Regions from separate parts of the Paenibacillus sp. RC73 genome, predicted to be linked through region 1. Evidence: predicted binding sites of a transcription regulator. Region 1 holds the regulator's gene; each other region holds the start of a gene.
The links. Region 1 encodes NrdR, which represses ribonucleotide reductase genes. Its sites were predicted from a motif close to AACACNATATATNGTGTT; they were not measured.

Region 1 (10,674 bases):
TGTTACCAATGCGCCAATAAAAGCGACAAGTGGCAAAACATAAATGAACGATCCGACATCGATCGGGAAGTACAGAAAGAAGCACGCAATGGCTACGCCCGCGCCAGAATTAATGCCGATGATGCCTGGGTCGGCCAAGTCGTTGCGGGTGATACTTTGCAGAATGGAGCCTGACAACGCAAGCGCCATGCCCGATAGCAATGTAATAAAAATCCGTGGCAGTCGGACGGAAAACAGAACAAACTCTTCTTTGAAGGTGCCTTGGCCGAACAAAACAGGGATCAGCCTGTCAAACGACAAAGACGAGTATCCCCAGGCCATGCTGGCTATAGCGGTTAGAACAATTAGCCCTAAACTGACGAGCAGGATCAGGCGTTGTTTTCGAACAAGAGCGGACAGAATCATAAGAAAGCTTTACCTCCTCTACGCACAACGAGCAGAAAGAAGGGCAAGCCCAGCATCGCTACGATCGCTGCCACCGGCGTCTCGTAAGGTGCATTAATCGTGCGGCCCAGCGTATCTGCAAGCAGCATGAACGTAGCTCCTACAAAAGTCGAGAAAGGCAGGATATGCCGATAATCGGTGCCAACCATTTTACGGACGATATGAGGAATCATCAGCCCCACGAATGCCATGTTTCCAACAAGCGCGACCGATGCACCCGTAATCACAATCACAAGGACGAACAGGATGGATTTAATCCACATCAGATTTTGCCCCAATCCAGCCGCCACCTCGTCGCTCAAGCTGAGAATACTCAGTTGGTTGGAAAACATCAAAGCTACCATAATTCCGAGAAGGATCACCGGCGCAATGGCCTGAAGTTGTCCCCACGTCGTTCCGATCAGGCCGCCAGCGGTCCACATGGATACGTCCTTTGAAATCTTGAAAGCGATACTGACGCCATCCGAAATGGCATACAGAAACGCAGAAACTGCCGCTCCGGCCAGCACGGTTCGGATCGGGGACAGGTTGCCTCGGCGCATTGAGCTAAGGACGATGACCAAAACTGCTCCCAGAGCGGCCCCGAGAAAGCAGGCCACCATGATGCCGAAGTAGTTTATGCCCGGTATGAATACGAAAGCCAACGCGAGCGCCATGTTGGCGCCGGAAGTCAGGCCCAGCAAGCCCGGATCGGCCAGCGGATTGCGGGTAACTCCCTGCATAATAGCACCGGACACGGCAAAAGCGGCGCCGACCAGCATAGCCGCCAGCTCGCGGGGTAGCCGAATCTCACGCAGGATGAGAAACTTGTCTTCCTTGGTACCCGAGGTGAGAGCAAGCCACAGGTCGTGGAGCGTCGTTTCCGCTGCACCGAATATCATTGAAATGATGAAACAAAAAATGAGCGCCAGCACGCTGCCAAAGAGCTTATACGCAAAAGGAAAGGCATGTTGTTTAATCTTCATCGGACTCTCATCTCTTCTTTAATGAAATATGCGAAGAAACTGTTAAATAACCAGTTCCTTCGCATCGAATAAAAATGATTCACAACGAAAGACAAATCGTTGCCATGCTTTGAATCGTAGACGCCCCTAAGCGATGCATTCCCGAAATAGGGATCAACGTTTACTGGTCGAGAAAATGCTGAATGAAAAATTTCAATTGGTATTCCATGCTCAGTGGATCGTTAAAGTAGAACGCCTTCGCGTTAGCCTCGAAGACATGTTGATTCTTGACCGCGGGAATATTCTTGTACGTTTCGGTATTCTGGAACGAATTGTCCTCATCCGCGTTTTTACTGAAAATGACATAGTCACCCAAGTAATCTTTCATAACCTCAGACGATAAGGCAAAATAACCTTCTTTCTGGGTCGCCTCCTTGACTTTCTTCGGCATGGTGAGTCCGAACTCCTGATAGAGAATTTCTGTTCCACGGCCAAAGTTATCGCCATAGACATAGAGCTGCTTATTGAATGTCTCGATGACCGAAACCGTCGCGTTGGCACCGATCTTCGCCTTGATTTCTTTTCCGGCTTTTTGGGCACGGACTGTAAAATCATCGATCCAGGCTTGTGCTTCTTTTTCTTTATTCAACAATTTTCCGATTTCACGTTGCTGGGTTAAGAAATCCACCTTGCCATATGTATAAGTGACAGTAGGAGCGATTTGCTTAAATTTATCGACGTTCTTAATATCTGAAAGCCCGATAATAAGATCCGGATTCAACTCGATGATCTTCTCCAGACTTTCGTCCGTAACCGCCTCTGCGCCTTTCAGCTTCTCTTCAAAATTCGGGTTGGTCTTGGACATTTCGTCCACGCCGACCAGAGGCACACCGAGCGCCATCACGTTACCCGTCAAGAACCTGGTAAGCACAACGACGCGTTGCGGATGGGTCGGAACCTCCACGGGTCCATTCTCGGATTGATAGACGAATGTGGTAGATTTCGATTTCGAGTCCGAAGAAGGCACAGAGGACGAACTTTTACCATTCTCGGCATGGTTCGCTTGATTTCCGCCACAAGCACTCAATACAACCACAAGTAAAAGTACCAGCGGAATAAAAAGCTTTTTCATAAAATAACTCTCTCCCTTTCAAAACGCTATGTTCAATGAGTCTTCATATCGTGCATGAGATGCTAATCTTAAACTTAGTACCCCTTTCATTGATTATGAAATTCATTCTCATTTGTATGAACTAATTATATGGAACCGCTATGCGCCGAGCCATGCCTTTTTGTTTGGAAAATGACTTGGACTATTGGTTACTTGTAAATAAAGCTACCGCGCGTTGAAGCTGCAAACGAATAGAAACCGGATTGTAGGGCAACCATTCATCCAGGTCAAGCAGATGTACATTATTCCGCTGTACAGCGGGAAGGCTGTTCCAATAGGAGGACTTGAATATCATTTCACTATGTGCGGTGGAGCCCTTCTCATCCGGAAACATAGCAACCAATAATTGCGACCCGGCATAAGCTGCGAGTTCGGATATCTCAATGGGAATAGAATGAAATTGGTCCCCACGCTTCTTCATCTCCTGCCCAATCAATTCAGGAGGCCGCAGTCCAAGCGATTGATAGATAATATATCCGACATTTCTCGCTCCGTAAACGAGCAGCTTATCCGGCTTAATCACCAGAATCGTTATAATTTCATGAGCGACTGCGCATTGCTGTACCAGTGAACGGGCTGCCTGTTCTTCCTTTTCAAAAGCAGCCAACCACTGCTCTGCCCGATCGCTCCTCTGAACAGCATGTGCGATACGACGCAGATGCTCTTTCCATCCCATTTCCATCCATGAAATTTCCACGATAGGCGCTACAACTCGCAAATGCTCAGGATTCAGCCCATATTGGTGCAAATGCTGTTTGGCTGCAATGATCAACTCAATGTTGGTATCGAGCAATACCGAGTTCACCTGTTCAGCAGAGCAGTTCGTGCTTATAAACTTCATCGTTTGCGGCGGCTCCAGACCATTCGTCTTCACATATTCGCTGCTTTCCGAAATGGTGACAGCAGGTTCCAACCCAAGCAGCAACAGATGGCTGGCGTAAGGTATGAGCAATACAGCCACACGCTGGGATGATCCGCGGTTGTAGCTTGAAGGTGATGCTCCTGTATGCTGCTTAAAACGACGGCTTAGATAAAATTCATCCTTGTAACCTACCTTCATTGCAATTTCCCGGAGCGTGCCTGATCCGCTAATTAACAGTTCTTTGGCTCGGTGAACGCGCAGCCGCGACAAGTATTCGTTCGGGGAAAAACCGGTAAGCTGCTTAAACTGGATAGAATAATGTGATCGGCTTACGCCTGCAATCGCGGCCAACTGCTCACGCATTATTTTCTCGCTATAGTGATTTTCCAAATAAGTAATGCTGTGTTCCATCGACGGCTGCTCACTGGCAGCATACTTGGCCTCCTGCTGTTTCAACAGTTGAAGAATGATTTGGTGAAAGATAATTTGATTTTGCACATGACGGGCTTCACTAGCAGGTAAACGATGAATATACAGATCCTCCACATGGGCCACAATCGCAGGTTCGTAAGGGAAAAACTGAATATTGGCATTGGAGGCCACCTCGCTTTTCCGCATCATTACACCTGTGGGCAGAGAATTTGCCTGCTCTCGCGTACGGATTAAAAGCTTATAAGCATGAAGTGGTTGCTGGAGATTCGTAATTAAAGCGGCATGGCTATGGGCTGGGAGAAGGATGACACTCCCTTCCATGAGTTCGTACATTTGATCATTAATCCTGAGAATGCCTTTGCCGCTGGCAATTGCAATCAGCACGGTTACACTCTCATGAATCTTATACATCGGAAAATTCGAGGTGCTGTACAGCGAATGGATACTGTCAGCAGTATATAAAGGAAAATGGGACTCTGCCCATTCCGAGACAACGTTATCCACAAGCAAAGCCTCCATTACAAAATATTGAGGAACGTTTTTCAGTCCTCTGCATCGTATTAAGCAAAAAAGTCCAATTATATAGCATAAAAACGATATCTATACTATAAATGATCAAACCTTTTCCATGATACGGCTATTCTCCTAATTTTCAGGCCCCTCGTTAGTTAGTTTTACGGATTCAATTGACGTGAACCCCACCTTAGATTTTTACAAAACAGTCCTCAGTTTACCGCGGTAATCCATAAAATCAGGTCATATTGTTAAGAAGCCCTCTTTGTTGTAGTAATTCTTTCGTACAATTCCACAGTTTATTTTGCATAGCAATATCTCCACTGGGGTCTACAGGTACAATTGAATGTCCGGTTCCTACATTAAAATACCCTCCTGTAACTGCCTGGTACTGCGGATCCACAATTAAACGAGTCATAATATCAGCTCCTCTGCGTGGATCACCAATATGAAAAAAATTCAAAAAACGCTCAAGCATTGATGCAAACCATAGCTCACGTCCAAGACCTGTAACATTAAACCCTGGATTCAGAGCATTAACACTGATCCCCGTTCCAGTCCATTGACGTGCCAGTTCACCAGTAAACATAATGTTATACAGCTTGGTTTTCCCATATATTGCAGACGAGCCTCTGGGAGTAAAAGGAGCTATATTGGTCAAATCCTCAGGGAGCTTAAGCTCACCATGATTGCGTGAAGCCTCAGAGGCAACATTTACAATTCTGGCGCTTCCTGCATTTTTCAAGGAATACTGTAAGGCGTGCGTCAATAACCACGGTGCTAAATAGTTCACAGCTATCATTTCTGCAAATCCCTCGGAGGTTACCCTTTGTTCGAATGCATGCAGTCCTGCATTATTCAAAAGCACATCTATTTTGGGGTATGCAGTTGAAATCTCGTTCCCCATACGTCTGACATCTTTCATTAAGGATAGGTCCCCGAAAAAAAAGTCTACTTTTGTTGAGGGCATCATATCTTTTATAATTTTTTTAGTAGCTTCAGCGCGATCCTTGCTCCTGGCTGTCATGACAAGATGAGTACCACGTTTAGCCAATTCAATCGCAACGAGTTGCCCCAGACCACTCGTTCCGCCAGTTATTACAACAATCGGATTAGCCATCATGGTAATTCTCCTTTGTGCTGAATAGTCATTGTCAATGTAATTGGGCCGTTCATTGCTTTACTCCGTTAGACCCGTCTCAAGTTTTGACATACAGCTGACGCAGCCATATACTTGATATAAATCAACTATATTATTTTGATTGATATATGTCAATTAATTAACTTGAATGATTTACTTTATCAATTAAGGTTAGGTGAAATAGGATGAATAATGATCGACACAAAAATACGCCGAGAGGCCAATTGGAACTGGGGCTCGGCGAGCAAATCAATGCCCTCATAAGCGCCTCACATGCGCTAAATGTCAAAACTGCAGCACGTTTCGATCCTTCAATACAACCTGCGGGTTTCCATATTATCCGTTGGCTTTACTCGTACGGCCCAACAAGCGCCACTATGCTGGCGGAATCAACAGCTATGGATCGCAGTTCGGTTAGCCGTCTCGTCAAACAACTTGAGCTTTTGGGTTATGTGAAAAGGGAAGCCTCCCCTGATGATCGTCGAGGAATACTTCTATCCCTCACTGAGCTTGGACAACAAAAGACGATTGATGCTCTAAAAGAGAAAGAATTTGTATTTTACGAACACATTTCAAGATGGGACGATGAACAACTTGAAAATTTTATCGGAATGCTCAGGGACTTTAACGGATTTGATCACAAGTAACAAGTTCATAGGTTGAATGACTGCCTTTCTTAAAAGCATGGAGTAAAACTAAAATAAACGTCGTGTCCTCATTAAAGAGAACATGGCGTTTATTGTTCATCAAGAAAGTAGGGCCTTCTGTGACCAAACGTGTGACCACGAAGGAAAACAAAGCTAAATTCAAAACAAAAAAACGGCATTTCTGCCGTTTTTCTAAAGGATGGACTCTCAGGGACTCGAACCCTGGACCAATTGATTAAGAGTCAACTGCTCTACCAACTGAGCTAAGAGTCCATAATATAAAATTGGTGGAGCCTAGGGGGATCGAACCCCTGACCTCATCGCTGCCAGCGATGCGCTCTCCCAGCTGAGCTAAGGCCCCATTATATGTAATTAAAAACGTTTCAAGCGACTCCTATATCATATAAAATTTTCATCCCTGTGTCAATACTTTAATAAAAAAATTATAATTACCCTTCCACCATCAACCAAGATACAGTCAGCGATCTAGTCGCTGGCTGTATCTTTGGATAAAAGTGTTTTCAGTTCCTTCATAAACATGTTGATGTCTTTGAACTGCCGATATACGGACGCAAAGCGCACGTAGGCAACCTCATCAACAGGATAGAGCTGTTCCATGACCAGTTCGCCGATCTGCTGGCTGTCCACCTCAGTAGCGGCTGTGTTGCGGATAGCGTTTTCCACCTGGGATACGATCATATCCAGTTGCTCGACAGATACAGGACGCTTCTCGCAGGCCCGAATGAGACCGCGCAGCATTTTATCACGGCTGAATTCTTCACGGCTGCCATCCTTTTTAATGACCATCAGTGGAGTCTCCTCCACCATTTCAAAGGTGGTAAAACGCCTGGCACATTGCTCGCATTCGCGGCGGCGGCGGATGGACTTGTTGTCATTCGCAGGCCGAGAGTCCAGTACCTTTGTTCCATTGTAGGCACAGTAAGGACATTTCATAAATTCACCACTTCCTTTTTCCAATAAATTCCCTATACTTTTTCGTAATAATTTTGTCAAAACGGTTCATAATATGTTTACCACGTCGCGAGGAGGTGAACAACAATGGCACAAGGAAACAATGGCAACTCCAACAACCTGGTAGTCAGCAAAGCCTCCGGCGCTCTGGAGCAAATGAAATATGAAATCGCTCAAGAGCTGGGTATCAGCATTCCTCAAGATGGATACCAAGGTAACATGACTTCCTATGAGAACGGTTCGATCGGGGGCTACATCACAAAACGCCTCGTAACGATCGCCGAACAACAATTGGCAGGTCAATACCAATAATCGCGGTAATAACGCAGAAGAAACAAGAAAAAGTGTATGGACGGGCTGCTAAAAACAGCCTGTCCTGCGCTTTTTTCATTTTAATGCCACCAGGCTCATTCTGTCATGACATATTTACACGCAGCCTCGTCATCCGTTAAAACTGATTATAAATTTTTGTGTATTGCCTGTAGTAGTAAATAACCCGCTGTACATAATGTCGTGTCTCGCCAAAAGGGATTTGCTTGATGGATTGTTCTTTCCCATCCCATACGCCCTTATCCAGCCACTCCTGCACTTTACCGGGGCCTGCGTTGTAAGCCGCAACGATAGCTACCGGATTATCCTTAAATTTCACCGACAGGTTATGCACATACCAGGTTCCCAGCTCAATGTTGGTGCCTGGCTCGTGCTTGACGCTATCCAGCGGAACCTTTTGGATCTGAGCGCTGTCCATAATCCAATTCGCCGTATCGGGCATGATCTGCATGAGTCCCAGTGCACCCTTGTGTGACTGCTTGCTGGTCTTAAAGTTCGTCTCAACACGGATAATGGACGCCACCAAAAACGGGTCCACTTCATACGTCTGCGAGTATTGCCGGATCTCATCCTTATATTGAATCGGATAGAACCACGACATCCAGTTTGAATTAAAAAACAGAATCAAGACAAACCCAACAAACAAAGTCAGCAGGACTCTTTTTTTGCGCAAAATATTCATGCCAGTCCCTTTCGCTGCCAGAATTGATCAATTTGCTGTTTTGTTTCAGCCTGTGTTCCACTATTATCGATGACGATATCGGCCAGGCTTCTTTTTTGTTCAATATCCATTTGCGCGGATAACCGAAGTCCGGCTTGTTCCTCGGTCAATCCATCTCTGAGCATCAAACGCCGGAGCTGCACATCGCGTGGTACGTATACCACCATAATTTCATCGTACAAGCTCTCCAGCCCGGACTCATACAGTAACGGGATATCCGCTAAAACAAGCTTGTTCGGATGTTCCTGCTCGTAAGATTCCATACGCATACGCATTTCCTCACGAATCGCAGGATGTGTAATATCGTTAAGCGCCTGCCTCTGGACAGGGTCTCCAAATACAATCTCGCTCAGCTTTTTGCGGTGCAGAGTCCCATCACTGTTCATCACAGCTTGTCCAAAATGCTGTATGACCGCCGTCAGCACCGGGTGCCCCGGAAGCATCACTTCCCGGGCAATAGCATCTGCGTCGATCAGCAACGCACCCTTGACGACCAATAGAGCCGACACGGTGCTTTTACCGGTAGCAATACCTCCGGTTAATCCGATATTCATGCTCTTTCACCTCATAACAGCTTCAATATGCCCATCATAATCAATAATAATGCCGGTAACACACCCAGCGCCTTCATAAATCGGAATGCCGACAGACAGAAACCTGCTTTCATACCTGCAATCAAAAATGTCCCGCTGAATAATGCAATAGCCAGCGCGGTAGCGAGTGGCTGGAAGCCCAGCATAGCTGCTCCCAATCCTGCACCGAACGCATCTACCGATAAGGCGATACCTAACCAAATCGCCTCCGTAGCGGATATACTGCCTGAACGGTCCATATCTGCAGCAGACGGACTTCGGAGAATCCGAATAACGAGACCCCATTTGCGGAATTCCAAAGAAAATAAGGTCCGTTCCTCTTGTACTTCTAAAGATTTCTCACCCTCCAGAACATTTCTGCTCACAGGATCAGGATCATCAATCAGATCTTCCTTGCGATGCAGGGACTGATACAAAGAGTGGCAGCCAATCCCGATCAGAATAACAGCGCCAAAAACCGTCGTATATACAGGAGACAGAACCTGGGACAATAATGCGCCTAGTTGCATGGATATGCCAATGACCAAACCTGAGCATACTGAAATGATGACAATGGACAGCAGTGGAATTTTCATTTTGCGTAGCCCATATGTAACACCGACTCCGAAACTGTCAAGACTTAGCGCAAATGCCAGCAGCAGCAGGGCTCCCCAATGATTAGCCACTCCAATTCCCTCCCATTGCGAAGGAAGGGCCCTACAGCAGCCGGAACCCTTCGCAGTATTGGTACTTGGAATCAATATATGAGAGGAATGGGCTTTGGGTGACTGTACCTGTTTAACGAAGAGGTTGGCAAACCGGGCAATGATGGGTACCACGTCCGGCTACGACGGATTTTTCGATCAATGTACCACAGTTAACACAAGGCTTAACGCTACGTCCATAGATTTGCAATTGATGCTGGAAGTCGCCCGATTGGCCTTGTCCGTTGACGAATGATTTGATGGACGAGCCTCCGACCAAAATCGACGCGCTCAATGTGGAGATAATAGCTTCATGCAGCACACGAAATTGGTTGCCATCCAAGCTTTTGGCTGGCTGTGCCGGATGTATCCCCGCCTTAAACAATGATTCATCCACATAAATATTCCCGATGCCCACGACATATGACTGGTTTAACAGCGCAGCCTTGATCGAAGTCGAACGGGTCCCCACAGCGGCACGAAGTGCCTCCGGTGTAAAGGACTCGTCCATCGGCTCCAAACCGAGCTTGTTCAGCGGCTTTTCCAGCAAATCCTGTCCTTCCGCAAATAAATGCATCGTGCCGAATTGGCGAACATCCTGATAACGTAATTCCGTACCATCCGTAAAATGAAAGATAACGTGAGTATGCTTTTCCACAGGATCATTTTGCGAATAGAGGCCATACCGTCCTTCCATTCTGAGATGGGAAACGAGCACCAGCCCGTCCAGCAGAATCCGCAAAAACTTCCCGCGTCTCTCCACTCCTGTAATGCGATGATCAGCCAATTCCATAGCAAAAGCGTGTATATCATCAGGTCGCTGAATAATGCGCGGCAGATTCACGGTCACATGATCTATATGTTTATCGACGATAAGCTCGTTTAACGTTCGTTTAATCGTTTCTACTTCCGGTAATTCCGGCATGATGTCTTCACCTCACCCTATATTATAACGGAAGCAGCGTTAAATTGGGACTATCTACTCGTTGAAATAACTTATTTCGCTTCGTACCAATTACTTCCATAGCTAACTTCCGCTTTGAGCGGTACAGACAGCTTCAGCGCCGCTTCCATCGTAGCCGGGACAAGCTCTTTCATCGTTTCCAATTCCTCCGGCGGAACTTCGAAAACAAGCTCATCATGTACTTGAAGCAGCATACGGCTGCGAAGATTACGGTCGCGAAGAGCCGCGTCCACCTGTACCATCGCCAGCTTGATAAT
Region 2 (10,674 bases), 190 kb from region 1:
TGGCCGTCAAAACGGGGTGTCCATTCACTTTTACCTCCGCATACGTGTCCAAGCCCTCCAGCACCAATTCTACACACGGGCACTGAAGCTGTTCCACACTCATTTCAAAATGGGCTTCGTATATCCAGTCCTGTTTGTCAATCCATTGTACCTTCTCCTCGTTCGTTCCGATAAAAGGATCAGGAATTTTACCATGTCGTAAAAGGTCCGTATGCACACATCCCGGTACCTTCGCGCTAAGCCACTCATCACCTTGCGCTTCCCTAAACCTCCAGTTATCCAACCCTGTCACATTGAACATCGTCGCAAGCCTCCCTGTAAGGATGATTGGGAACATCTTGACTCCTCTATAAACATAACAAAAATAACATTAAGCTAACAAATTAGTCAAATCGTTTTTTGTAAAAAAACAAATTGAAAAACAACAAAGAAAAGTCGCTCTCGCCCAAAAAAGGCTAAAAGCGACTTTTTTATCTTCCCCATGTACGGAGCTCAATCATCTACATCTGGACATCAACTATATTTGATTGTACTAATCGGGTGTTCATGATCATCATTTCCCTGACTGAGCCGCGGCGCATACCCCTCCCGTATGACTAGCTCCGCGTGCAGCAGCTTTTTCTCGACGGGCGAATCCGGGTTGGTTATACGCCATAGCAATTGATCCACCGCACGCATTCCCAGCAGCTCCTTATCCACTCTCACCGTAGCATAAATCGGCATCTGCTCGCTCGTATCGTCAAAACCAGTCACTCCACAGCGCCTTGGGACGTCAATTCCCTTTCGTTTGAGCACATCCACCACGTGCCCGGCAGTCACATCATTCACACATACAAAGATCTCCGGCAATTCATCCTCGGTCAGCTTGTCCAATTCCTCGGCGAGCTTCTGCGCTCCCATGTGGAGCAAAGCTCCGTTTTGCTTTAAGTCTATTCCTCCAAGCTCCAGTGTGGAGCGAAAAGCTTCCCAACGTTCATAGAAACTGTGAGCATCGTCGATATTTCCGACAAATTGAAAACGGGTATAGCCCCTGCACAGCACATTTCTCATGAGTTCAGACATACATGTGCGGTTATCTGTAAACACCGTATCGCTTAAAAACGCAGCATCCCAATGGTCCACCATGACGACCGGAATGCTCATCCGATAAATATTCAGCAATATAGAAGTAGAAATCGACCCCACTGTGATAATGCCCCTGATCGCTTCTGGATTCAGCAAAGAAAACATATCCTCTGTTGAAGGCTCCGTTAACGTCAGCATGTTCATTCCCTTTCCATTCAGGCGCTCAGAAATGCCTTCAAACACAGGACCCCAATACCTGGATTCTCTGTTCTGGTGCCGTATATTCGGAAATAACACCAGCACAGTTCCCGACCATTCCCCGGCATCCGTGTCCCGAGGTTCCACCCCCGTTGTCTTTGGATGATTGCGAAAATAGCCCATCTGGGCAGCCAGCTTGACCAACACTGCCCTCGTCTCCTCACTTACTCCGGGCTTGCCGGACAATGCACGCGAAACAGCGAACTTTGAAACACCGGCCGCATCCGCAATTTCCTGCAACGTTATTTTTCCACGCATCTTCTCACCCAACCCTATTCGGAATCTTTTTTTGCCTCTGCCTTTCCAATACATGGGTGTACCCATAAACTGGTATCATCGTAGCACACTTTGTTTTATATCATCAAACGATAGATTTACACAAATCCACACCATCCACCAAAATATGTTTGCATAATAAAAAAACAAACACATAACAAATCAACATAAATGACTTGACGTAGGGTTCGGTATTTCCTACAATTTACTATTGAAAGCACTTACATTATGTAAATCATACTTATAAAGGGGGATTTTGCAGATGTTCAAGATCAGGTCGGTACGACAAGGCTCCATCCTGCTCCTGGCTTTGTTGCTACTCGTCACGACGGGCTGCGCAAACGGAACAGGCGGTACGGCAGAAAAGGAAAATCCCGATGATACCAGTCCTGTTACACTTACTTTTTTTGGTGGTGACGCCAGCTCGAACTGGAATAACATGAAAGATGCAATTGGACAGGAAATTATCAAAAAAACGGGCGTGACACTGAACGGAGAACATGCCGTCAATGGCCGGAGTGAGGAAAAGTTTGCTTTGATGGCTGCCAGCGGAGAGTATCCTGACCTGGTCTATCCCAAAAGCGATGTCGGTAAGCTGGTCGATGCCGGGGCACTCATTGACTTAACCGACCTGATTGATAAATACGGCCCCAATATCAAGAAAGTGTACGGAGACTATTTTAACCGTATTAAATATAGCAATGACGACCCTGCCATCTATACCATTCCGACAAATTTGGGCGTAGATCACATCGCATTTGACGCACAAGCCGGGTTCGAAATCCAGCATCAGGCACTCGAGAAGCTCGGCTATCCGAAAATTCGCACGGTTCAGGATTTTGAAAAAGCACTCAAGGACTATGTAGCCCTATATCCCACCACTAACGGTCAGCCTACCATCCCCCTCTCCCTTGATGCCGAAGATTGGAAAATTCAAATTACCGTGACAAATCCGGCAGTTACCGCTACAGGCGGACCGGACGATGGAGAGTATTATATCGATCCCAAGACGCGTAAAGCCATTCTCCACTACAAACGCCCGGAGGAACGGGAATATTTTCGCTGGCTGAATCATATGTACAACGAAGGACTGCTGGATAAGGATACTTTTGTGCAAAAAAGCGATCAATACAAGTCCAAAATCGCCGCAGGTCGTGTGATTGGACTCATCGATCAGGAGTGGAATTATCAGGATGCCGAAAACGCGCTCAAAGCGGCGGGCAAGGATGAATTTACCTACGCGCATTTCCCGGTTACGTTAAGCGAGAAATACGAGGATCATTCCCTCCAGCCGCTTGGCTTTGATGCTGCATACGGGATCGGAATTACGACCTCGTGCAAAAATCCCGTGCGTGCCATCAAATTTCTGGATTTTCTGGCCTCCGACGAAGGACAAATTTTGCGCAACTGGGGAATCGAAGGCCAGCATTACAAAGTAGAGAATGGCAAACGGGTTATTCCGCCCGATGTGCAGCAACGTAAAAACACCGATAATTCCGCTTTTACGAGAGAGTCGGGCATCGGTTTGTACTGGATATGGGGACCGCATTACGGTGACGGCATCAAGGACCCTTCCGGCAACTACTATACGACGAACTATCCCGAGATGATTACCGAAAATTACAGCCGGGCCGAAAAAAAATCCCTGCAAGCCTACAATGCTCGAACGTGGAAGGACCTGTTCCCGAACGAAAAGGATTTTCCAGTGAAAGAATGGGGCGCCGCCTACAACATGCCCGTTCCGACCAATACGAACTACAATGTCATTTATCAGAAGTCGCAGGACATTGTGCGCAAACGGATTCCCGAAGCTGTACTCGCCAAGCCCGATCAATTTGATGCTGTCTATGACCGCATGCTCCAGGAGCTGGATCAGGCAGGTGTGCCGAAGGCTGAAGAAACCTACACCGGACTGATCCAAAATCGGCTTAAGCTGTGGAACGCAGAAAAATAACGATCAAATAAGCTGAACTTAAAAGTTACTTACTGTGCCACTACGCAGTCGGATGGTGCTTCGCTTGTACAGCACCATTCCGCCTACTCCGTTTTGATGCTTATTTTTTCAAGTCAGCTTATAGTTCGAGTTTGGCTTATATGAATGAAAGCTTACAGGGGCTGACAGCCTGATGCTGTTCAGCCCTTTTACCTTGAACGTTCTGTTTCATTCCATATATACATGACACGATGATGACTGTCTGTTTCCCTGCACGTTCTGCGAAGATTCCGTCGTTTGCTCCGCAGCCTCATACTCACTTCGCAAAATGCCCATTTGAATGATGTCATAGTATTGGCCTTCTCTGAACAGCTTTTGCCGCAGCCGACCTTCCTCCTTGAAGCCGCAGGCCAGATAGCAGCGATATGCACGTTCATTATATGAATAGACCTCCAGCTCCAGCCGATTCAGATTCAGCGTATGAAATACAAATTTCTGTAATAGCCGGATCGCTTCATGTCCGTAGCCTTTGCCCAGGTTATCATCGCGCCCAATCACAATGCCGAGCGTGGCATGCCGATTCATCCAGTTGATTTTAAATAAATCCAGTTGTCCAATATAGTCCAGTGTGTCTTTATGCGCAATAACAAAGCCCTTGATCTCGGAGTTACCGTCGATCATCATCTGTACATAGGCTTCGCTATTCGTCTGAGAATGAGGATAAGTAAAAACATCGCTCAAACCGCGTGTAATATCCGGGTCATTGACCCATTTTCGTATTTCCGGTATATCCTCCTGACGATACTCCCTCAATACGATGCGTTCCCCAATCATATGCGGCATAGTACATCTTCCCTTCGGTTATGTAATGGTATCTTAATATAGCATCAAACGACCCTGAATCCATAAATCCATTTCCCATCATACGTATCCCCCCTACAGTAAAAGGTAGATTTACCACAGTATCTCCTATTGACAAATCGTACATCTTCATCCCTCAAAACTCCAGTACATTTGTAAAATTCGCACGAAAAAAAAAGTTATTCTGCTTATCCCGCCCCCCGCTTGGACTTGCCCCCAATCCTTGTGCCCAACCTTTTAAAAGTGATTGACCTCACCTATATATAGATATAAAATAGAAATCGTACTCTAAATATAGTGTGCAACGCGTATTTTACACATATATCTTTAAAATACAGATATGGAAGTACCGATATAAATAGGCGTTAAAATTTTGGCGAAGCACAGCCAGCAAGGGGTTGCGAATCTTTACAGGATTTCGAGCCTTGGACAGATGCTGTTTTGCCAAATGTCAAGGAGGATGAATACAATGCTGATTGCCTATGATTCCAAGACCGGCAATGTAAAAAGATTTATCGGGAAGCTCAAGCTTCCGGCGGTCCAAATCCAGGAGCAAATGACTATAGAGGAACCATACGTACTCATTACATATACAACGGGGTTTGGACAGATACCTGAGAGGGTATCTTCCTTTTTGCAAAAAAATGCTCAAAACCTCGTGGGTGTGGCTGCCAGCGGCAACCGTAACTGGGGCGAGAGCTTTGCCAAAAGCGCGGATTTGATCTCCGACCATTATAACGTGCCTGTCATCAGTAAATTTGAATTATCCGGAACGTTCGGCGATGTAGAGCGTTTCAAACAGGAGGTGAGCCGAGTTGCGGCATATTGAACTGAACAACATGTTGATGAAACGCGATACAGATGGCTTTTTCCAATTGGAAAAGGACCAAGAGGCTGTAGACGAATTTATGAAGGAAGTCGAAGAACGGAGCTTGAAGTTTGCGGATACAGCGGCTCAAGTGCTCTACATGATTGAGAATGATTATTACGAAAATTTCTATAGTAGCTATACAGCTGACGAAATTAAGGATATTTTCCATATCACTCATAGTTATAATTTTAAATTTCCTTCCTATATGGCAGCATCCAAGTTTTATACGGATTATGCAGTGAAGAGTAATGACCGTAAGGTTTATCTGGAGCACTATCCTGACCGGGTGGCGGTCGTCGCCCTGCATTTGGGACGCGGTAACGCCGATACGGCGCGCCTGTTGTCCCGCTCGATGATGGAGCAGCGTCTCCAGCCGGCTACGCCAACCTTCCTAAATGCAGGCAAAAGCCGTCGTGGAGAACTGGTGTCCTGCTTCCTGCTCGAAATGGACGACTCCCTCAACTCGATCAACTACGTGCTAAACACTTGCATGCAGTTGTCCAAAATCGGCGGCGGTGTCGCGGTCAACCTGTCGAAACTGCGGTCACGTGGCGAAGCGATTAAAGGTGTAGAAGGCGCGGCTAAAGGAATTATGCCTGTGCTGAAACTGATGGAGGACGGCTTCTCCTACGCGGATCAGATGGGTCAACGTAAAGGCTCCGGCGCTGCATACTACAACATTTTCGGTTGGGATGTACTGGAGTTCCTGGATAGTAAAAAAATCAATGCCGACGAAAGAGTACGCCTCAAGACACTCTCCATCGGACTGATTGTTCCGAACCGCTTTTATAAGCTGGCTCAGGATAATGAGCCGCTGCATGTATTCGCTCCTTACAGTGTGTACAAGGCCTACGGTACGCATCTGGACGATATGGATCTGGATGAAATGTACGATACACTGCTTGCTGACGACCGGGTGAAGAAAAAGGTTGCGATGAGCGCGCGTGACATGTTGACCAAAATTGCCATGATCCAGCTGGAATCCGGCTATCCATACATGATGAACAAAAGTAACGCTAATCAGGCACATGCTCTTAAAAACGTGGGTCAAGTTAAAATGTCAAACCTGTGCACAGAAATTTTCCAATTACAGGAAACCTCTGAAATTGCAGATTACGGTCAACAGGATACAATTCGTCGGGATATCAGCTGTAATCTGGCTTCTCTCAACATTGTAAATGTGATGGAGCATGGGAAAATCCGCGAATCCGTTCACGAGGGGATGATTGCCCTGACCTCGGTCAGCGATATGACCCAAGTCGCGAACGCGCCGGGTGTTGCCAAGGCAAACCGTGAGATGCATTCTGTCGGTCTGGGTGTCATGAACTTGCATGGCTACCTTGCCAAGAACAAAATTGCTTATGAAAGCAACGAAGCGAAGGATTTTGTCCGTACCTTCTTTATGACGATGAACTATCACTCGCTGGAGAAAAGCATGGAGATCGCGCAAGCGGCCGGACAAAGCTTTTATGGCTTTGAGGAATCGGATTATGCGACTGGGGTGTATTTTGACCGTTATCTGAATACCGATTACCGTCCGACAACGGCACGTGTACAAGAGCTGTTCAACGGCATCTATATTCCTTCTCCAGAGGATTGGGACAAGCTGAAGGCAGACGTGCAGAAGAACGGCTTGTATCACGCGTACCGTATGGCGATTGCGCCGACGGCCAGCATTTCATATATTCAAAATGCGACGTCCAGCGTAATGCCAATCGTGGAACAAATTGAAACACGTACCTATGCGAACTCGACGACCTATTATCCAATGCCTTACTTGCAAAGAGATAATGTGTTCTTTTATAAATCCGCTTATCAAATGGATCAGTTCAAAGTGCTTGACCTGATTGCCGAAATCCAGCCTCACGTGGATCAAGGAATTTCGACAGTGCTTCATGTGAACAGTGACGTGACTACACGCCAATTGGCGCGTTGCTATCTCTATGCTGCTCACAAAGGACTCAAATCGTTGTACTACACACGTACCAAAAAGCTGTCTGTGGAAGAGTGCCTCACCTGCTCGATCTAAGACCGTATGGATAGCTTATAATTAGAAGTCCTCATATGTATGGATGCTTTTCATTAGAAGCTGTATCCAGCGTGATGTTCACCCTTTATGGGTTGGGACACGGCCTCGCGGATGCAGCTTCCGTATGTCAAGCATACGGTGATTCGCCTATGTCATTTCATTATGACTCTAGGAAATCTCGGAAGCTGAAGGGAGAATGCTAAACAATGACAGGTATACAAGCTGTAAACTGGAATCGCTCGGACGATGATTTCACACTGATGTTCTGGAATCAGAACATTATGCAATTTTGGACGGATGATGAAATTCCGCTGTCCGACGATAAAATGAGCTGGGTAACCCTCAGTGATATTGAAAAAGAAGCCTACATGAAAGTATTAGGCGGCTTGACGTTGCTTGACACGATTCAAGGCGGCGTGGGTATGCCGCAAATTATGGAGCATGTGGATGGGCTGCAACGCAAAGCTGTACTGAGCTTTATGGCGATGATGGAGCAAATTCATGCGAAGTCGTACAGCAGTATTTTTACAACCCTGGCTTCTACGGAAGAGATTGATAATATATTCCGTTGGGTAGAGGAAAATCCGCATCTCCAGACCAAGGCGGAAACCATTCGTCAGTATTATATGAATATTCATACGCCAAAAGACTTGTATCTCGCTATGGCAGCGTCAGTGCTGTTAGAAAGCTATTTATTTTATAGCGGCTTCTTCTATCCTCTCTATCTGGCGGGTCAAGGCAAGATGACATGCAGCGGAGAAATTATCGACCTTATTTTGCGGGACGAAAGTATTCACGGTGTTTATGTAGGTGTGCTGGCACAGGAGATTTATGCAGAGCTGGACGAGGAAGAGCAACGCGATCTGTACCAGACGCTGGTAGGGTTGCTGCGCTACTTGCACAATAACGAGGAACAATACACCGAGCAAATTTATGCTCCTATCGGGCTTGTGGACGATGTCAAAGTCTTCTTGCGCTACAACGCCAATAAGGCCATGATGAACCTGGGCTTTGATCCGTTGTTTGAAGAAGAAGAAGTCAATCCAATTGTATTCAACGGCATCAGCACCCACACCAAGCAGCATGATTTCTTTTCTAAAAAAGGAAACGGCTACGTGCGTGCAATGAATGTGGAGCCGCTGACTGATGATGATTTTAATTTTGGAGTGTAGGTAATAGGTATATGTGAAAATAGTTTGTTTAGGCGATGCTGAGGAAGACCACTCCGCAAGTGGATAGTTCTTCCGATCGCTGTTGTCAGGGGATTCTTTTGGATTAGAATTTAAGGTTAGAGTCCCCCGGCAAAGGCGAACGCTTCCCTTCTCCAGAATCCATCCACTCGCTGTTATAGTCATCTCTGCATACTGAGTCACATATCTTTGTATATTTGTAATACTTCCAAAAGAAAATCCTCATTATACCCTGTTTTTTGATGGAGTCGATCACACCATGCTTTAATATCCTTTATCTCAGGTTCATTTATAATTCCAGCCGTCGTACTCAGAAAACTCGACCAGTTATAAAACTCCCAATGTGCAATTTCGGATAAATACGGAACTCTACATTCTAGCAAAGGCGACTTTTTTATCGTGTTCTGAGAAATTTCCGCCGCCTTCCAAAATGTCGAGAATTCCAATGGTGCAAGATCGAACTTCTGACGACTCATTTTACCATTAGGTCTGTGATATAAGATTGTAACGGCATCCTGATGCGGTTGAACCTCAATTTCTGCTGCTGGAAAAAATCCTGTTAATCTCTCTGATGTAAAGCTTGGATGATCTGCATCTACTAATACTGGAATCAACCATTGGTCTCCCAAATCGCATAAATAACGTCTGCCATCTTCATTTTTAGCTATTACAGCGACGTGTGCCTCTGTTGTCCCCAAATCATGGCCGATAGGATAAGCTTCAATTCCTTCTTTTTCAAACTCGTGCAGCAGCCATATCGCTAAGTCAAAACAATTACCTGTAATCCCATACCGCTCATGGTGCTCCTTCATTAAAGACACATCTCTCTGTTTCTTTCCGTCCGTTTTCCTATAAAACCAAGCCTTCGTTAACGTCTCCATCGGAAAGGTATTAAACTTTTCCCATATAGACAAAATCTCGTTAGGGACTAACATCGTCAACCTCCTCAGGTCTCTCCATTTTGATCATCAAAGATCAGTTACACACATATTACCCTGTGCTTGTAAAAACTGATAAGGCCACCCATACTATAAGTGCATATTTGATTTTCAAATAAAAGCATAGTGCTATGATTGATAAGGAGGCCCAATGAATGGAACTTATTCACGTCATTAATGAGGCATTTCAGGCGGCACAATCAGGGGATGCTCTACGGTTAAAGGAGTTGCTGGAATCCTACCCAAGCCTGACCGACACTGAAAATAGCGATGGACTTACACTATTGGGATTTGCAGCACATTACGGTCATGCTGATGCCGTGCAGGTCCTTCTGGATCATGGAGCGGGCATTAATGCAATCTCTCACTCCAAAGTTTCTTTCATCCTTTCCAACACCGCCCTTCATGCTGCAATTGTCGGAGAGAGAAATACGGATGTAATCCGTCTCCTTTTGTCCCACCAAGCCCGGACCTACATCCAGGATAGCGATGGTCATACTTGCCTGCATACCGCTGCATATCATGATAATCAACCGGAAATCATTCGTCTGTTAATGGAGCACGGCGCTGATGTAAATGCCAATGGAACCGATGGAGAAACCGCACTGTCTCTTGCTGTTCAGCAAGGCCACCAGAACGTTGCAGAATACCTTCGCCAGCATGGAGCAACCTCTTGAACGAGGATTCATGCATAAAACAAAACGGCCAGATCACCAAGGTAGCGAAATCGGGCCGTTTTCCATTGTTTAAGACCGAGCCTCCGTGAAAATTTGAAAGGTGATACCAAACTTGTCCGTTACATTCCCATAAGCAGGACTAAAATGGGTTTCTTGCAAGGCCATCCCCACCTGTCCTCCTTGCTGTAGAGCGTCAAACATTTTTTGGGATTGCTCCACACTGTCGGTTGTAATACAGATGCTCACCTGATTCCCGCTGCTGAACGGCGAGCCAGGAAAGGTGTCGGAAAACATAAGCTCTGTCTCACCAACTTTGAGGGTGGCATGTCCCACACGTTCCTTGACCTCTGCGGGAATGGGAAAATCAGGGTTTTCAGGCATTTCACCGAAGGTTTGGATAAAAAGCAGTTGGGCATCCAATGCCTTTTCATAAAATTCGATTGCTTCTTTTGCATTTCCATCCATCGTGATGTAAGGAATCAAACGTTTTGACATTTTCAACACAACTCCTTCATTTTTAAAGCTATCCTGTCATTTCTCCTGTATTATATGCAAAAAGTGTTAAGATAAACAGAG
Region 3 (10,674 bases), on a different contig from region 1:
GCTCCCCTCAGGGTAGTCTGATTCCATTTCCAGTATCGAACCGTACCTATGACCAGAAGGTTCAAAAGGTAGCGTACTCCAGACAGCAGCAATAGGCCAATCCCGGTCAACATGATGGAAAAAAAGAATTTAGCGGGATAAAAGTTGCCGTTCAGCGCATAATCTGCGATAGCAAGAAGGGGGGCCACTATCAAGCTGACCGCTGCTGCGGCCAACGAAACCCATACTGCCCACAAAGACGCTAAGACAGGAATGGAGATTAACAAATTGAGAAACAACAGCCCTAAGAAAGTAAATAGATTGCGTGCGAAGCTTCCCTGGCGAAGTGGAGGAGGGGATGTATTCCAGGTTGCATTGGGATCATCCAGCGCTTCGCGAGCGATATCCTCCGGGTTGCCCAATTCGCTGGCAATTTCGGCCTCACTTTTTCCATTCACCAACCCATAGTCAAAATGCTGACTTAAATCACCAAGCAGTTCATTACGTTCCTCTGCGGGGAGAGGGGAGAGACGTTGCTCCACCTCTGTAAGAAACTGTTTTCTATTCATCGGGATTTCCTTCCTTCAGTAGGCTTGCGACATGATGGACAAATTCATTCCATTCCCGTGTAAGTATTCTCGTGTAATTGCTGCCTGCATCGGTCAGCCGATAATATTTACGGGGGGGTCCCTCGGTCGATTCCTGTAAATAAGTTGTACAGTATCCCTCTGATACCAGACGGCGAAGCAGCGGATATAAAGCTCCTTCGGCTACTTCGATATGACGGGAGACGGCCTGAGCCAGTTCGTAGCCGTAACGGTCCCTGCGCCCAATTAAAACAAGAACGCACAGTTCCAGCACCCCTTTTTTGAATTGGATGTTCACATTCATGAGCGGTGCTCCCTTCCTGGATGTTATCATTGCTTCATGGGTGTCGTTTGGAGTATGGGGGAGAAATGTGTGCTTGAACATAAGAGATTTCAGGTACTAATCATAAATCAGTAGTCAGGTATAATTTAACATCATGTACTGTTTAATGCAAGGTACTAAAATTTTAAAAATAAATCTGCGGGCTCATTTTAGGAGTTTTCTTTCGCTTTTAGAGTCAATGAGATAGCGAATGCTGCTGAAAAAAGTAGTTCTATTTAGAAAAACGCCGAATCTTGGGGGAATTTGCGGAAAAGGAACTGCTTTAATTTCATTCTTAAGGATGTTAAATTGTAAAATCAGCATGTTGCATCATTCGATTCCCAACGCTCGAAAGTACAATAGATAGACGAACTAAACCGTTCCGATCTATATATTGCTGATTTGAAATCGCTCTTGGGATTGTTGCAAAATGCTCAAATAAAAGGGTCCATAGAGATAAAGATCATTTCTTATGAAAAGGATGGGGTAAAGGATGAATTGGGAACGCTGGTATATGGAGCTGGATCAGGATGATGAGACTTGGGAAGTATCAGAGGAAGTCGTGCTTCGGGGCACGGTACAACTCCATTTTTACGGACAGGACTCGGAGGTAGAGATAGAGTTTATTGTGTCCGCCGATTCCGAGGAAGAAGCACAGGCCGTAAGAGAGCCTAAGCAGGAGCAAAAAAAGACATGGGAGCAATATATGGCACATGGGTCAGACATTCATCCTCGTGTGCTGGAAGCGATACACCATTACTATGCAGATGTAGTGGAAAAGTACCGGAGCGCTTATACCTCATGGGGAGAAGACCCGGATGAATATGCGCCTTATGTGGAACGCTCGGAACAACTGCTGAAACGGTTACAGCTGGTGTCTATATTGATTCCAGACTCAGCGGAAGAGGATGAGCTGTATTTGAATTTTAGCTGTTCCTGGGATAGAGAGCATGGCTTGGGTGTACATATGAAGCAGGGAACACCCGAGCATATTCAAGGGGCATACACATTATATGATTTGGAATAGAATCCCCTTCCGGCGTTTAGGAAAAAAGAGGGCCGGGAAGGGGAGGGTTATAGAAATTAGCTGGATACAGCCAACGAATCTCTGGCTGCTTGAGCAGCCAGCACCATTTGCTGTAATGCGGCGACGGATTCATCCTTGGTGCGGGTTTTCAGGCCACAGTCTGGATTGACCCAAAATAAATCAGAAGGCAGTACGCGCAGGGCACGCTGTATCATACTCAGCATTTCTGACACATCGGGAATGCGCGGGCTATGGATATCATATACGCCCAGACCGATGCCTTTGTCATACACCTGATCCTCAAAGCTGACAATCAGTTCTCCGTGGCTACGCGAGGTTTCAATAGAAATGACGTCGGCATCCATATCGGAGATGGATTGGATCATATCCTGAAATTCGGAATAGCACATATGCGTATGGATTTGGGTGGCGGGTTCAACGGTTGCTGTTGTAACAAGGAAGGCTTGAACCGCCCACGCCAGATAGGCTTGCTGCTGTTCTTTTTTCAGTGGAAGCCCTTCACGGATCGCGGGTTCATCGACCTGAATCATGCCAATCCCCGCTTTTTCCAGTGCTTCTACCTCTGCACGCAGGGCCAGTGCTAACTGTAAAGCAACCTGACTGCGAGGAATATCATTACGTTCGAAGGACCAGTTCAAAATCGTTACCGGACCTGTCAGCATTCCTTTGACTGGCTTGGAGGTCAACGATTGGGCGAAGGCCGTTTCTTCCACGGTCATGGGTTGATCGAACGACACGTCTCCGTATATAATCGGTGGTTTAACACACCGGGAGCCGTAGGACTGCACCCACCCGTTTTGTGTAAAGGCAAAGCCTTTCAGCTTTTCGCCAAAAAATTCAACCATGTCTGTCCGCTCAAATTCCCCGTGTACGAGCACATCAATGCCAATGTCCTCCTGGATATCAATCCATTCCTTGATTTGCTGCTGAATGAACGTCCGATACTGCTCGGCAGACCATTCCCCTTTGCGATAGTGCAGACGGGCTTTGCGAACCTCTGCGGTTTGCGGGAAGCTGCCAATCGTCGTCGTAGGCAGTGGAGGCAGATTCAGCTTGTCCTGCTGGATCACACGACGCTCAGCGAAGGGAACGCTGCGTGACTGCGGCTCTTTCGCCAGTAGATCCGCCATATCGGTAGCGGTCTGTACTCGTGCCGCCGAGCTGTTGAAGCGGGCTACCGCGTCCGCACTCTGCTCAAGCTTGGCAATTGCCGAGGGTTCGCGTTTGCCAAGCGCAGCGGTCAAAGCTGCGATTTCTTCCAGCTTTTCATCGGCAAAGGCCAGCGCTTGCACCAGCTCTCGGTCCAGCTTGTGCTCTGCTTCCAGACTGACTGGCACATGCAGCAGACTGCATGATGGCTGCACGATGAGCTGTGCAGCGGTGGTTTGCTCTGCCAGTTGTCCAAGCAGCGCAGCTACGGTGTTCAGATCGGAGCGCCATATATTGCGCCCGTCAATAACACCAGCGGCCAGCGTTTTCCCTGCGGGGAAGCCATGTCGTAGCACATGTTCCAGGTTTTCGCCATCATCGTGCACAAAATCAAGACCTATTCCCTGTACCGGGAGCGTGGACAGGCGCTCATAATGATCCAGACTGCCAAAGTAGGTTTGCAGCACGATATTTAAGGATGGAGCAGCTTGGGCCAGAGCCTCATAGGCCTCCTGAATAATGTCCAAATCCTCTGTCGGGAATGAGGTGGTCAAGACAGGCTCATCTACCTGCACCCACTGAACGCCTTCCGCAGCCAGCTCAGACAGGACGCGGGCGTACAGTGGCAGGAAGCTTCGTATGATCGCGGCCAAATCCTTACGGTCATAGCCTTTGGACAGAGCAACGAACGAATAAGGACCGATAATGACGGGTTTACCTTCAATTCCTAGTTCCTGTTTCGCTTCACGATAAGCCTGCAACGGCTTATTCTCGGTGAACACCGGAGTTGCATTTGCCAATTCCGGTACGATGTAGTGGTAATTGGTATTCAGCCATTTGGTCATTTCACTGGCGGTGGCACCCTTTTGTCCACGGGCTATCCCGAAATAGACGGACAGAGGAACAGGCCCATCGGGACGGTAGTTGAACCGTTCCGGCACCAGACCGAACATCACGGATGTATCAAGCATGTGATCGTAATAGGAAAAGTCTCCGACCGGAATTCGATCGATTCCCTTGTCGCGCTGCTTGCTCAGATGCTCCAATCGCAATCGTTTCATCTCGGTATGCAATTCGCTTTCATCCATGCTGCCGTTCCAGAAGCGTTCCAGTGCTTTCTTCCATTCCCGGTTTCCTCCGATACGCGGATATCCCAGGTTACTGCTGATCAAGCCGGACAACTCAGGCAATTCGGTAAATGACATGTACTTTTCCTCCCAGGCTGGTAGCCAGTTTATTTTTGCGTACAAAAAAAGACATTCCTCCCCGGGGTTAAAAATGAGTAGGGAAAGAATGCCTCCGTTATTTAAAAAATGAAAATTCGGCGACTGCTCTTAACACCTCCCTATCTCCCGTAGGTACTTGCGATGTTGTTGAAATAGGCAGGTCTCCTGACTTACGGATCATGACTTTCAGCGCTCCTTCCCGGTCTGTGGACCAGTGGGTGTATCAACAGCTGAAAATTCCCCGTTTACAGTGGCGGGACCGCGCCGGACTTGCACCAGCTTCCCTTTTAAGCCTGTACTGAATAGAACAGACACCTATCTCCAAGCTATGCGATTATGGTATGACGAATAATTATGCACTCGTATACTTGTTCACCATCATAAGTGAAACTTGCAGGATACGCAATATAAACTCTGTTTAAATCTAAAATGAACTACATGCAAAAAAAGACAAGCCCTCTCCATAAGGAAAGGATTTGTCTTAGGGTGTAGTATCTCATGCGAGTATAACATCGCCTTAGGCTAATGTAACTATAGATCCTGCCTGAATGCTGGCCTTCACATCCACCAGTCGTTGATTGCGGCTGCCCCGGAAGGGAAGGGTCAGATCCTTTTGCTGTTCTACAAAAGGACCGTCCACAATCACATCGCACAGCAGCGCCAGCTCCCGGCGGGCCTGATCCGTAAGCAGCTCCTCATAGTCAAAGCCCGTATAGGCCCACACGGTTCGGTCAGGGCAGGCAGCGCGGAAGTCGCGCACAAACTGCGTGCATTCCGATGCCGAGAAAAAAGGGTCTCCGCCGCAAAGGGTTAACCCGTCCAGCAGTGGATTATCTGCGATGTCACGGATGACTTCCTGCTGTCGCTCCAGTGTGAACGGTTCACCTGCGCGGAAGCTCCATGACGAGGGATTGAAGCAGCCGGGGCAGGCATGGCGGCAACCGCTAATGAATACGACGGTACGCAGGCCATGCCCTTCGTTCAGAGATTCCGGAATGTAGCCGCACAAATTCACCGATGCTTCACCCGGTCACGCACCTCAGCCTGCTTCGCGGCGTTGAAGCGAACGGTATAATCACCTGTCAGATATCCGGTTACCCGGCGCAAGCGCTGAAAATGCGTATGTTCTTCATCAGCACCGCATTCGGGACAGCTTGTCCCGATAATGCCCTCGTAGCCGCATTCCGTGCAGCGGTCTACCGGATGATTGATGGAGAAGTACCCAATGTTCTGATGGAGCGCGTATTGTACAATTTTAAGAAACGCCTCCGGGTTATTCCGCGCATTACCATCCAACTCGATGTACGAAATCGCACCAGCGTTGCACAGATTATGAAATGGGGCTTCGAGGCTGATTTTACGGGCAGCCGGGAGCGTGTAATACACAGGAATGTGGAAAGAGTTCGTGTAGTATTCTCGATCATTTACCTCGGGAATAATTCCAAAATCACGCTGATCCAGCAACGTGAACTTGCCGGATAGACCCTCGGCAGGCGTAGCGAATAGTGTAATGTTAAGATCATGCAATTCACTCATACGGTCGCAGTAGACACGCATAGAAGCTATGATTCGCTGTGCTTCACGGTATACAGCGTCATCCTCTCCGTGGTGCTTGCCATACAGTGCCTTCATGCATTCGGCTAACCCGATAAACCCGACCGACAGCGTACCGTGCTTCAGTACGTTGCCCACTTTTTCATCCGGCTCCAGCTTTTCTCCGCCTTCCCATACCCCTTCGCGCATCATAAAGTCTGAGGCTTTTGCCGGCTGGCTGGTCTGTATATGGTAGCGATGGATCAGTCCGTCCACGGCAATGCGCATAACCTCTTCCAATCTGGTATCAAAGCCATCCCGGTCAGGTATCTTGCGCTTGCCTGTGCAAATACCGTACTCAATGCCAAGACGCACCAGATTAATCGTATTGAATGAGAGATTACCCTTGCCGCTTTGACGGTTTCTGCCGAAACGGTCAGCAAAGGTGCGGGTACGGCAGCCCATCGTCGCAATAATGGTATCCGGATCATCTGCGCGGTAATAGGGCAGGTTGAAGGTAGCATCCACATTGACAAAATTGGGATACATACGTTTGCTGGAGCATTCTACTGCCCGCATGAATAAGTCATAGTTGATATCGCCTTCGGCCTGATTAATTCCTTTTTTGCATTGGAAAATATGCTGTGGGAAAATAGGGGTTTCCCCGCTGCCCAGGCCACGAATAGTGGCCTCCAGCAATGATTGCGTAACAAGCCGCCCTTCAGCAGAAGTACACATACCGTAATTCAGTGATGTGAACGGAATTTGCCCGCCTGCCCGACTGCTCATGGTATTCAGGTTATGAATAAGGGATTCAGCGGCCTGGCGGGTCTCCGTCTCCGTTTCTTCACGTGCGAATGCGTATGAACGAGGGCAGACCTCCTGTAATAGGCTGCTGGCTATATGTAATTCGTCATCAGGCAGGGTGGGTTCTATTTCTTCTCCGAACAGACGGAGTCCCTTTCGCAGATGCTTGCGGAAGGACCGGGCCACGAAAGGAGCAAGGTCCCAGTCTATTTTATTGGCAGAGACACCTCCAAATTGGCTGTTTTGCTGAGACTGAAATATAATAGCCACCAGTGCCATAGCAGACATAATGGTTTGTGGTGTGCGCACAGAGCCATTGCCTGTATTAAAACCATCTTGCAACAAACGACCAAAAGGTATAAAGATACAGTTCGTAGTCCCGAGCACATATTGGTCCAAATCGTGAACATACACATATCCGTGGTCGATAGCGTCTGTCAGTTCAGGCGGAAGCACACGTAGTCGCGCATACCATTTGGCGTACTCGGAGCCGAGCTTACTCATTTTTCCACTGAACGACTCTCCATTCAAATTTGCATTCTCCCGCAGCATGTCCAAGTCTTGTGCCCCAATGACCCGCTCGCCGATGCTGTATAATTGATGTTCCTCCAACACTTTCATTGCAAAAACCTCCATATAGTAAAATATATATTATTCTCCAAAAAACAATATATTGACGATATCGTGTACTAAACAATTGTTTCGGTCTATATATTGTATATATGGATGGATAGAGAGTATGTGATTATTGTCACGTCGACAGGGGGAGAACGCACAAAAAAGTCAGGTGAAAGTTAGGAACACATCAACGAATACGCTCCTTATTCTACACCTGACGATCGAATATTTGACGGAAAACAAATAGGATGGCAATCCATTGGATCTGAGTATGTTTTGTAATAAATTACTGAATAATTTAAAGCAGCTTTTTCAGTTGGGACACCCGGCCTTGTGAGATATCGAGCATTTCGGCATATACCTTTTGCGGCAGGTTGGGATGTTCCTGAATCAGCTTTCGGAGCTTTTTTACCATTTCTCCTTGCTGGACTCTGGATTGTTTAGGCTGCCAGGTTGTATGGTTACGAACCGGCTTGGTATGTTCTTGAGCCTGGATGGCTTCGGTGCTGGTGGGATGTACATTTTCCTCTGTCTTTAATACCTGAATGCAATCGGCGCAAATAAAGCTATCACGAAAATAAGTCAAATGATCAACTGCGCCGCAAAATTTGCAGGATACACCTGTATATTTCCTTAATACAAATCCTTCTTCATTCACGAAAAATTCGAGCGAATCACCAATATTGATATCCATCGTGGTGCGCATTTCCTTGGGAAGCACGATTCGCCCCAATTGATCCAGAGGCCGTGTCATTCCGGTATTTTTCATAAACCCTTCCTCCTTTGATTATATATCCTGATTATACCAAAAAATATTATTTTTTGCTTTGTTTTTTGCTTTATTTATTGAAGAAAATATACAATTTTTTTAATTTACACACTGTTACTAACCAGGTACATTGGCTAAGAGCTTCCTGAATGGTTCTGTAGAAGGCGCGGACGAAGCTACAATTCGTGATTATAAGCTCATGTCCTAACAAACACCGATATCCACGCCATTGGCGACACTGGTCTATTCGGTATTGATTGAGGAAAGACACCAAATGGTGAGCAACAGCAATTGTTGCCGGGGTACTCCTTTTTCGCTATGATATATTAAAACGCTTTCATAACGGCCTTTTATGATATTTTAAATGGAGACAAGGAGATGACGGATATGAGTCATGAAACAACGGATCTAGAATATCTTTTTCAAAATCCGAAGCTTCATCTGGACGAACGTGTACGGGATTTGGTGTCTCGGCTAACCTTGGAGGAAAAGATTGATTCCATGCTGCAATATCAGCCTGCCATTGAACGATTGGGAGTCCCCGCATACAAGCATGGTACGGAAGCAGCACATGGTATAGCCTGGTTAGGAGAGGCGACTTCATTTCCGCAGCCTGTGGGGTTGGCTTGTACGTGGGATACGGAACTGATGCGACAAGTCGGCTCGGTTATTTCGGATGAAGCGCGTGTGTACTACCGCCGTGACCCGGCTCTAAACGGACTGACGTTATGGGCACCAACCGTAGATATGGAGCGTGATCCGCGCTGGGGGCGTAGTGAGGAAGCGTATGGAGAAGACCCGTATTTGACGGGAGAACTGGCGAAGGAATTGGTCAAAGGCATACAGGGTGATCATCCGGTATATTTGAAAGCGGTTGCGACATTAAAGCATTTCCTCGGAAACAATAACGAGGTGGACCGGGGAAGTGATTCCTCCAGCATAGACCCGCGAAACCTTCGTGAATACTATCTGAAAGCCTTTGAGAAGCCTTTTACGGAAGGCAAAGCCCAGTCCATGATGACCTCTTACAACCTGATTAATGGAACGCCTGCTACGTTGTACCACGGTGTTAATGATATTGTCAGGGACGAATGGGGAATGGATGGCTTTGTCGTCAGTGATGCTGGTGATGTGATGGGAATCGTAAAGGACCATCAGTATTATGACTCCCACACACCGGGTGTGGCTGAATCTATTCGCGCGGGGATCGACAGCATTACAGATGATGCGGATTTGTCCAAGCAGGCCATTCGTGATGCCTTGGCACAAGGAAAGCTGCAAGAAACGGACCTGGATCAGGCGTTGTTCCATACATTTCGTGTTCGCTTTCGTCTGGGGGAATTTGATCTGGCCACAGACAATCCCTATGCCTTGATCGGGGAAGAGGCCCTGATGACAGAGCAAGCCCGTGAACTGTCGTTGCGTGCAGCGAGAGAGCAGATCGTACTGTTGAAAAATGAGCGTTCGCTCCTGCCGCTGGACCCTGCGGGGTGCGGCAAGGTGGCGGTGATCGGGGCGCTCGGCAATGAGGTGTACCGCGACTGGTATTCCGGTACACTTCCATATTTTGTGACACCGCTTGAAGCGATTTGCGCCAAGCTGGAAACCGAAGACGCGCAGGAGCGCGTCATATACCGCGATGCCAAGGATCGCGTGACCTTCGCGGCGGCGGCTGACGGAGCGAAGGTCACAGTTGATTCCTTCGGTGACATGCGGTTGTCCCATGATGCCGAACCAACGGTTTTGACCGTGAACGATTGGGGCTACGGCAGCGTCACGTTGACCGACGAGCGCCTGGGTACCTATGTGACGAGCGATGAGGAAACGCTTCGTGTGACAGCTGAGGAAGCGTATGGCTGGTATGTCAAAGAAGTCTTTGGACTGACTCCTGTTGAAAAAGGGGAGCGTCTGTGGACGACATGGAACGGCAAGCCTGTGATCACAGGGACAGAGGGTTCATTGAAGGTAACGGAAGCCGCTAACCAGGACCATACAACATTCCGGGTAGAGACGGTGTCGGATGGTTTAGTGGAAGCAATAGCCACTGCGCAAGCTGCAGATACAGTGATTGTATTCGTAGGCAATCACCCGCTGATTAACGGTAAGGAAGAGAATGACCGTCCGGGCTTGGAGCTGGCAGCTTCCCAGCAGCGGCTCATCGAGGAAGTGTATCGGGTTAACCCTAATACGATCGTGGTTCTGACGGGCAGCTATCCGTTTGCCATCCCTTGGGTACAGGAGCATATTCCAGCGATCGTGTACACGTCTCATGCCGGGCAAGAGCATGGCACGGCAGTAGCGGATGTGCTGTTTGGGGATTACGCGCCAGCGGGTCGTTTGAATATGACATGGTATCAAGCGGAGGATCAATTGGGTAATATCAAAGATTACGATATTATTCGCGGCGGACGTACCTATCAATATTTTGAAGGTGAACCTTTATACGTGTTCGGCCACGGTTTGACGTATTCGCCATTTGAGTACAGCCATCTGCGCACAGATGCCCAAGCGCCCGATTCAAACGACAGGTCCGTCCCCGAAGGTCGTGTGAACTCTTTTGGTGCCCTGGATGCCACGGATACCCTGAATGTATGGGTGGACGTTACGAATCAGGGCATAGCTGCTGGGGAGGAGGT

Region 2: the regulator NrdR is predicted to act here: its motif matches at 4,678-4,695, upstream of nrdI (class Ib ribonucleoside-diphosphate reductase assembly flavoprotein NrdI).
Region 3: the regulator NrdR is predicted to act here: its motif matches at 7,355-7,372, upstream of ABH897_RS08645 (anaerobic ribonucleoside triphosphate reductase).

What each region holds. Positions count from the first base shown of each region.
Region 1 is NZ_JBIYCV010000001.1:648,754-659,427, forward strand. Features, by position in the region: gene ABH897_RS03025 (FecCD family ABC transporter permease) at 1-405, opposite strand, end outside; gene ABH897_RS03030 (FecCD family ABC transporter permease) at 402-1,409, opposite strand; gene ABH897_RS03035 (iron-hydroxamate ABC transporter substrate-binding protein) at 1,570-2,520, opposite strand; gene ABH897_RS03040 (helix-turn-helix domain-containing protein) at 2,702-4,357, opposite strand; gene ABH897_RS03045 (SDR family NAD(P)-dependent oxidoreductase) at 4,605-5,489, opposite strand; gene ABH897_RS03050 (MarR family winged helix-turn-helix transcriptional regulator) at 5,693-6,154, shown strand; tRNA gene ABH897_RS03055 (tRNA-Lys) at 6,355-6,427, opposite strand; tRNA gene ABH897_RS03060 (tRNA-Ala) at 6,440-6,515, opposite strand; gene nrdR (transcriptional regulator NrdR) at 6,641-7,108, opposite strand; gene ABH897_RS03070 (alpha/beta-type small acid-soluble spore protein) at 7,214-7,438, shown strand; gene ABH897_RS03075 (lytic transglycosylase domain-containing protein) at 7,575-8,138, opposite strand; gene coaE (dephospho-CoA kinase) at 8,135-8,731, opposite strand; gene ytaF (sporulation membrane protein YtaF) at 8,743-9,435, opposite strand; gene mutM (DNA-formamidopyrimidine glycosylase) at 9,548-10,378, opposite strand; gene polA (DNA polymerase I) at 10,450-10,674, opposite strand, start outside.
Region 2 is NZ_JBIYCV010000001.1:460,114-470,787, forward strand. Features, by position in the region: gene ABH897_RS02110 (beta-mannosidase) at 1-301, opposite strand, end outside; gene ABH897_RS02115 (LacI family DNA-binding transcriptional regulator) at 514-1,581, opposite strand; gene ABH897_RS02120 (ABC transporter substrate-binding protein) at 1,862-3,553, shown strand; gene ABH897_RS02125 (GNAT family N-acetyltransferase) at 3,761-4,375, opposite strand; gene nrdI (class Ib ribonucleoside-diphosphate reductase assembly flavoprotein NrdI) at 4,863-5,222, shown strand; gene nrdE (class 1b ribonucleoside-diphosphate reductase subunit alpha) at 5,209-7,293, shown strand; gene nrdF (class 1b ribonucleoside-diphosphate reductase subunit beta) at 7,500-8,465, shown strand; gene ABH897_RS02145 (hypothetical protein) at 8,663-9,418, opposite strand; gene ABH897_RS02150 (ankyrin repeat domain-containing protein) at 9,577-10,098, shown strand; gene ABH897_RS02155 (VOC family protein) at 10,168-10,593, opposite strand.
Region 3 is NZ_JBIYCV010000003.1:386,085-396,758, forward strand. Features, by position in the region: gene ABH897_RS08620 (DUF1700 domain-containing protein) at 1-548, opposite strand, end outside; gene ABH897_RS08625 (PadR family transcriptional regulator) at 541-870, opposite strand; gene ABH897_RS08630 (DUF6985 domain-containing protein) at 1,382-1,915, shown strand; gene metE (5-methyltetrahydropteroyltriglutamate--homocysteine S-methyltransferase) at 1,972-4,290, opposite strand; cobalamin riboswitch at 4,450-4,645, opposite strand; gene nrdG (anaerobic ribonucleoside-triphosphate reductase activating protein) at 4,829-5,326, opposite strand; gene ABH897_RS08645 (anaerobic ribonucleoside triphosphate reductase) at 5,323-7,272, opposite strand; gene ABH897_RS08650 (AbrB/MazE/SpoVT family DNA-binding domain-containing protein) at 7,568-8,038, opposite strand; partial or broken gene ABH897_RS08655 (DUF7916 family protein) at 8,160-8,290, shown strand; gene ABH897_RS08660 (glycoside hydrolase family 3 C-terminal domain-containing protein) at 8,426-10,674, shown strand, end outside.